2 regions of the Streptomyces sp. NPDC099050 genome follow, and region 1 is predicted to be linked to the other one. Evidence: predicted binding sites of a transcription regulator. Region 1 holds the regulator's gene; the other holds the start of a gene.
What was found. The regulator HspR, encoded in region 1, represses chaperone genes until heat shock. The targets are predictions, from matches to a motif close to TTGAGNNNNNNNNNCTCAA.
Positions count from the first base shown of each region.

Region 2: a site for HspR is predicted at 2,045-2,063, ahead of lon (endopeptidase La). Genes of this name have one in related genera too.

Region 1 is NZ_JBIWAE010000011.1:39,656-43,058, forward strand. It holds gene dnaK (molecular chaperone DnaK) at 1-105, shown strand, start outside; gene grpE (nucleotide exchange factor GrpE) at 105-782, shown strand; gene dnaJ (molecular chaperone DnaJ) at 843-2,030, shown strand; gene ACIQV3_RS19720 (heat shock protein transcriptional repressor HspR) at 2,032-2,484, shown strand; gene ACIQV3_RS19725 (helix-turn-helix transcriptional regulator) at 2,653-3,403, opposite strand, start outside.
Region 2 is NZ_JBIWAE010000006.1:336,897-340,299, forward strand. It holds gene ACIQV3_RS13655 (sulfurtransferase) at 207-986, shown strand; gene ACIQV3_RS13660 (DUF4097 family beta strand repeat-containing protein) at 1,109-1,912, shown strand; gene lon (endopeptidase La) at 2,086-3,403, shown strand, end outside.

The DNA of each region.
Region 1 (3,403 bases):
GCCGGTGGCGCGCCGACCGGTGACGCCGGCCAGGCCGACGCCAACGACGACGTCGTCGACGCCGAGATCGTGGACGACGAGAAGCCGAAGGGCGGCGCTGCCTGATGTCGGAGGAGACCCCGGGCTTCGACGAGAAGCCCGAAGTCCCCGCCGACGGCACGCCTGACGACGACGCCGCCGAGCCGAAGGCCGCAGCTTCCTCCAAGGAGGAGGCCGCGGCCCCGGCCGGGGACTCCGCAGCAGCACAGGGCGTCCAGGAAATCGCTCTCCTGGCCCAGCTGGACCAGGCCCGTACCGCGCTCGGCGAGCGCACCGCGGACCTCCAGCGCCTCCAGGCGGAGTACCAGAACTACCGCCGCCGGGTGGAGCGGGACCGGATCGCCGTCAAGGAGATCGCGGTCGCGTCCCTCCTGACGGAACTCCTCCCGACCCTGGACGACATCGGCCGGGCGCGGGAACATGGCGAGCTGGTCGGCGGCTTCAAGTCGGTGGCCGAATCGCTGGAGACCGCCGCGGCGAAGATGGGCCTGCAGCAGTTCGGCAAGGAGGGCGAGCCCTTCGACCCGACGATCCACGAGGCCCTGATGCACTCGTACGCGCCGGACGTCACAGAGGACACCTGCGTGGCGATCCTGCAGCCGGGGTACCGGATCGGCGAGCGCACGATCCGTCCCGCGCGGGTCGCGGTGGCCGAGCCCCAGCCGGGCGCGGCGCCGAAGTCCGAGGCGGCGGAGGGCGAGTCGGCGTCGGACAAGGACGCGGATGCCCCCGACAAGGGCTGACGCTGCGGCGCCCTTTGCACGACACGTAGAAGAAGAAGCGCGAGAGGAGGGACACCGGGGATGAGCACGAAGGACTTCGTCGAGAAGGACTACTACAAGGTTCTCGGTGTCCCGAAGGACGCCACCGAGGCCGAGATCAAGAAGGCGTACCGGAAGCTCGCCCGTGAGTTCCACCCGGACGCCAACAAGGGCGACACCTCGGCCGAGGAGCGCTTCAAGGAGATCTCCGAGGCGAACGACATCCTCGGTGACGCGAAGAAGCGCAAGGAGTACGACGAGGCCCGCGCCCTGTTCGGGAACGGCGGCTTCCGCCCCGGTCCCGGCGGGGGCGGCGGCTCGTTCAACTTCGACCTCGGCGACCTCTTCGGAGGCCAGCAGCAGGGCGGCGCGGCCGGCGGCTTCGGCGGCGGCGGACTGGGCGACGTCTTCGGCGGCCTGTTCAACCGTGGCGGCGCCGGCGCGGGTGCGGGCACCCGTACCCAGCCGCGCCGCGGCCAGGACATCGAGTCGGAGGTCACCCTCTCCTTCACGGAGGCGGTGGACGGGGCCACGGTCCCGCTCCGGATGTCCTCGCAGTCCCCCTGCAAGGCCTGTTCGGGCACCGGCGACAAGAACGGCACGCCCCGCGTGTGCCCGACCTGCGTCGGCACCGGCCAGGTGTCCCGCGGCAGCGGCGGCGGCTTCTCGCTGACCGACCCCTGCGCGGACTGCAAGGGCCGCGGCCTCATCGCCGAGACCCCGTGCGACATCTGCAAGGGCAGCGGGCGGGCCCGCAGTTCCCGCACCATGCAGGTCCGGATCCCGGCGGGGGTCTCCGACTCCCAGCGGATCCGGCTGCGCGGCAAGGGAGCTCCGGGCGAGCGCGGCGGCCCGGCCGGAGACCTGTACGTGGTCGTGCACGTGGACGCGCACCCGGTCTTCGGCCGCAAGGACGACAACCTCACGGTGACCGTTCCGGTGACGTTCGCGGAGGCGGCCCTGGGAGCCGACATCAAGGTCCCGACCCTGAACGGCCCCTCGGTGACGCTGAAGCTGCCCCCGGGCACCCCCGGCGGCCGCACGATGCGGGCCCGCGGCAAGGGAGCGCTCCGCAAGGACGGCACCCGCGGCGACCTGCTCGTCACGGTGGAGGTCGCGGTTCCGACCGAGCTGAACGACAAGGCCCGCGAGGCCATGGAGCTGTACCGCGAGGCGACGGAGTCCGAGGACCCGCGCTCCGCGCTGTTCGAGTCCGCGAAGGGAGCATGACATGGACGGCCGCCGTAGGAGCCAGTACCAGCTCACCGACGAGACCCCGGTCTACGTGATCTCGGTGGCCGCCCAGCTCTCGGGCCTGCATCCGCAGACGCTGCGCCAGTACGACCGCCTCGGCCTGGTCTCCCCGGGCCGTACGGCCGGGCGCGGCCGGCGCTACTCGGCCCGTGACATCGAACTGCTCCGCACGGTGCAGGCGCTGTCCCAGGAAGAGGGCATCAACCTGGCCGGCATCAAGCGGATCATCGAACTGGAGAACCAGGTCGCCGCGCTCCAGCAGCGCGTGGCCGAGCTCTCGACGGCCGTCGACGGCGCCGCCGCCGTCCTCCAGCAGCGCGAGGCCCAGGTGCACGCCTCGTACCGGCGCGACCTGGTCCCGTACCAGGCTCCGCAGCCGGGCAGCGCCCTGGTCGTCTGGCGCCCGACGCCGAAGCGGCCGCTGGGCTGATCCGGCGCATGCGCACAGAGGCCCCGCCCGAACCCTTCACGCAGGGCCTGGGCGGGGCCTCCGCGTGCGTCCGCCGTCCGCATCCGCCCCGCGGGCCGTCCGAGCCCTCGGCGGGGCCTAGGGCAGGCCCTCGGCGTCCGCGGGGCCCGTCCGAGCCCTCGGCGGGGCCTAGGGCAGGCCCTCGGCGTCCGCGGGGCCCGAGTCGTGCAGGATGCCGGACTCGGCGATGAGGTATCCCAGCTGGGCCCTGCTGCCGCTGCCCAGGGCGGTGGCCAGTTTGGCGATGTGCGCGCGGCAGGTGCGCACGTTCATGCCCAGGCGCCGGGCGATGGCCTCGTCGACGTGCCCCTCGATGAGGAGGTGGGCGATGGAGCGCTGCACGCCGGAGATCCCGTCCGGGCTGTGCGTGTACGTGACCTTGTCGTTCAGGGGTACGGCCCTGCGCCACAGCTGCTCGAACACCTTGATGAGGTACTCGATCAGCCCCGGGTGCCGCAGTTCCAGGGCGACGCGCCGATCATGGCTCGCGGGGATGAAGGCCACGGTACGGTCGAAGATCATGAGACGCTCGATGAGTTCCTCCAGCGTGCGGATCTCGACCTTGCCCGTCGAGATCCTGTCCACGTAGGCGAGCGTGCCCTGGCTGTGCCGCACGGTGTGCTGGTAGAGCGTACGGATCTTCACCCCGCGGTCGATCATCGGCGAGGCGCGCTCCAGGGACTGGCTGAGGCTGAACATCGGCCGTGCGCCACCCGGCTGGACGGTCAGGGCCTCGGTGTGACACTCGGAGGTGGCCAGGTCGATGGCGGCGTTGATCTGGTCGAATCCCTCCAGCACCGTGATGGCGTGGGTGTTGGCGGGGCTCCGGGCGCTGAGGGCGAGGAACGGCTCGAACGCGTCGGTGAGATCCACGGCGGTC
Region 2 (3,403 bases), on a different contig from region 1:
GGGTGTTCGCGGGGCGCGGGGACGCGGGGGAGAGGATGGCCGATGGGGCGCCGACCGTGCCGGGCCCCGTCGGATCCTGTCGGAGGTGCCTCATGGAAGCAGCCCACGCCCACTCCCACGCCCATTCCCACGCGAACCCCGCTTCCCGCGGCCTCGTGCCGCCCGGCCCGCTCGTCGGTGGGGGCTGGCTCGCGGAGCGGCTCGGGATGCCCGGCCTCGTCGTCTTCGACGCCTCCGTCGGGGCGCACCGCGACACGGACCGGCGGATTCCGGGGGCCCGCCCCTTCGACCTCGACGGCGCGCTGTCCGACCACACCGCCGCCGCCCCGCACACCATGCCCGGACCCGCCGCCTTCGCCGAGGCGATGCGCGCCCTCGGCGTCGACGACAGCAGCACGGTCGTCGCGTACGACGGCGCCGGGATCTACTCCAGCGCCCGCGCCTGGTGGATGCTGCGCGCCATGGGCTTCGACCGGGCGGCCGTCCTCGACGGCGGGCTGCCCGCGTGGCTCGCCGCAGGGCGGCCGGTGGAGCAGCACCGACCGGCTTACGCGGGCCCGCGCGGCTCCTTCACGGCCCGGCCTCGCGCCGGGCTGCTGGTGGACGCCGCCACCGTCTCGGCGGCCCTGGCCGACCCGGCCGCCGCGGTGCTCGACGCCCGGACCCGCGAGCGCTTCGCCGGCGCCGCCCCCGAACCCCGCCCGGGCCTGCGCGGCGGCCACATGCCGGGCGCGGTCAGCCTCCCCTTCGGCGAACTCCAGCGCCCCGACGGCCTGATGCGCCCCGCCGCCGAACTCCGTACGGCCTTCGGGGCGGCGGCGGGCGAGAGGGAGCGGCTGTACTTCAGCTGCGGATCGGGCGTCACCGCCTGCGTGCTCGCCCTCGGCGCGGAACTCGCCGGGTACGGGGAACTCGCCGTGTACGACGGCTCCTGGAGCGAATGGGGCGTACCGTCCCCGGACAGGCCGGTCGTGGAAGGGAGTTGAGCCGCCCCGGCCGGATTCCGGCGGTCGGCCCCGGGAGTCCGTGAGGCCGGGGGTTAACCCCACCCCGGAGCCGGGGACGTGCACCATGCCCCCGCGGTCGCCGCACGGGCACGATCGACACCATGACCACGAAGACGCACCCCCGCGGCACCACGGCCAAGGCCACGGCCACTTCCAAGGCCACCGCCACCTACACCGCCGCGGCCCTCGCCGCCGGGCTCCTGCTCACGGGCTGCTCCTTCGGCTCGCTCGTCGCGCGCGGAGGCCACGAGAAGACGGCGAGCGCCGATGCCACGGTCGTGGAGGCCGTCACGGCGGTCGACGTCTCGGACGCGGGCAGCGGATCCATCGAGGTGGTCGCCGGATCCGGCCCGGGCGTCACCGTCCGCCGCACCGTCCACTACCGCGGCGACACCGTGCCCCAGCCCGCCCAGCGGATCTCCGGCGGCGTCCTGACCCTCACCAACGGCGAGTGCTCCGGCCGCTGTTCCGTCGACTACCGGCTGGAGGTGCCGGCCTCCGCGACGGTCCGCGCCGGGAGCTCCAGCGGCAGCGTCACGGTGGCGGGCGTGGCCGCCGCCGACGTCACGACCTCCTCCGGCCCGGTCCGGGCCGAGCGGATCGCCGGCCCGCTGAAGGTCCGTACCTCCTCGGGCTCGATCGCCGCCGAGGAGCTCGCCGGGCCGGGCGCGGACGCCCGTTCCGAGTCCGGCGACGTCCGCCTGGCCTTCGCGAAGGCGCCGGCCTCGGTCGCCGTGCGGACCGGCTCCGGCGACGCCAAGGTGAAGGTTCCCGCGGCCCCGTACGCCCTCGACGTCTCCACCACCTCCGGCGAGCGCGAGATCACCGTCCCCGCGGACCCGTCCGCGACCGCCAGGCTCGCCGTACTGACCTCTTCGGGCGACATCGTCGTCTCGGCGGCCTGAGCCGCGCCGGGACGCGAAGGACGCGAAGGGCAAGGGCGCCGCTCCTCCGCACGCGCGTCAGCCGGGGGACCCGATGAAGGCTGTTCGCCCCGGGCGAACGGGGGTTGGGGAACATTGGGGGGCGCGCGTGCATTGAGTCGGCATAGCTCAACTTCACTGCCGGAGGGAACATCATGGCTTCGACGTCCGTAACGCTCACTCTGCCCGTGCTGCCGCTCGACGACGAGGTCGTGCTGCCCGGGATGGTCGTTCCGCTGGACCTGTCCGACGCAGAGGTGCGCGGTGCCGTCGAGGCCGCTCAGGCCGCCGCCGGGGAGGGCAAGCCGAAGGTGCTGCTCGTCCCCCGGGTCGACGGGAAGTACGCCGGCACCGGGGTGCTCGGGACGGTGGAGCAGGTGGGGCGGCTCTCCGACGGGGACCCCGGGGCGCTGATCCGGGGCCGCGGCCGGGTCCGCATCGGGGCCGGGACGACCGGTCCCGGGGCCGCGCTCTGGGTCGAGGGCGAGACGGTGGACGAGGTCGTCCCCGATCCGCTGCCCGGGGCCGTCGCCGAGCTCGTCAAGGAGTACAAGGCGCTCGCCACGAGCTGGCTCAAGAAGCGCGGGGCCTGGCAGGTCGTGGACCGGGTGCAGCAGATCGAGGGGGTCGGGGCGCTCGCGGACAACTCCGGGTACTCCCCGTTCCTGACCGTCGAGCAGAAGGTGGAACTGCTGGAGACGGCCGACCCCGTCGCCCGGCTGAAGCTCGCGGTCAAGGACCTCAGCGACCACCTCGCCGAGCAGGACGTCGCCGAGTCCATCGCCAAGGACGTCCAGGACGGCGTCGACAAGGTCCAGCGCGAGTTCCTGCTCAAGCGGCAACTCGACGCCGTGCGCAAGGAACTGCGCGAGCTCAGCGGGGAGAAGGAGGGCGAGGAGTCCGACGACTACCGGGCCCGCGTCGAGGCCGCCGACCTGCCCGAGACGGTACGGGAGGCCGCCCTCAAGGAAGTCGACAAGCTGGAGCGCTCCAGCGACCAGTCCCCGGAGGGTTCCTGGATCCGCACCTGGCTGGACACCGTGCTCGAACTGCCCTGGAACGAGCGGACCGAGGACGAGTACGACATCCGGGGCGCCCGCGCCGTACTGGACGCGGAGCACGCCGGGCTGAGCGACGTGAAGGACCGGATCACCGAGTACCTGGCGGTGCGCAAGCGCCGCTCCGAGCGCGGGATGGGCGTCGTCGGCGGGCGCAGGGGCGGGGCCGTGCTGGCGCTCGTAGGCCCTCCAGGCGTCGGTAAGACCTCCCTCGGGGAGTCCGTGGCCCACGCCATGGGGCGCAAGTTCGTCCGCGTGGCCCTGGGCGGGGTCCGCGACGAGGCCGAGATCCGCGGGCACCGGCGTACGTACGTGGGCGCGCTGCCCGGCCGGATCGTACGGGCGATCAAGGAAGCCGGGTCCATGAACCCGGTCGTCCTGCTCGACGAGATCGACAAGGTCGGCTCCGACTTCC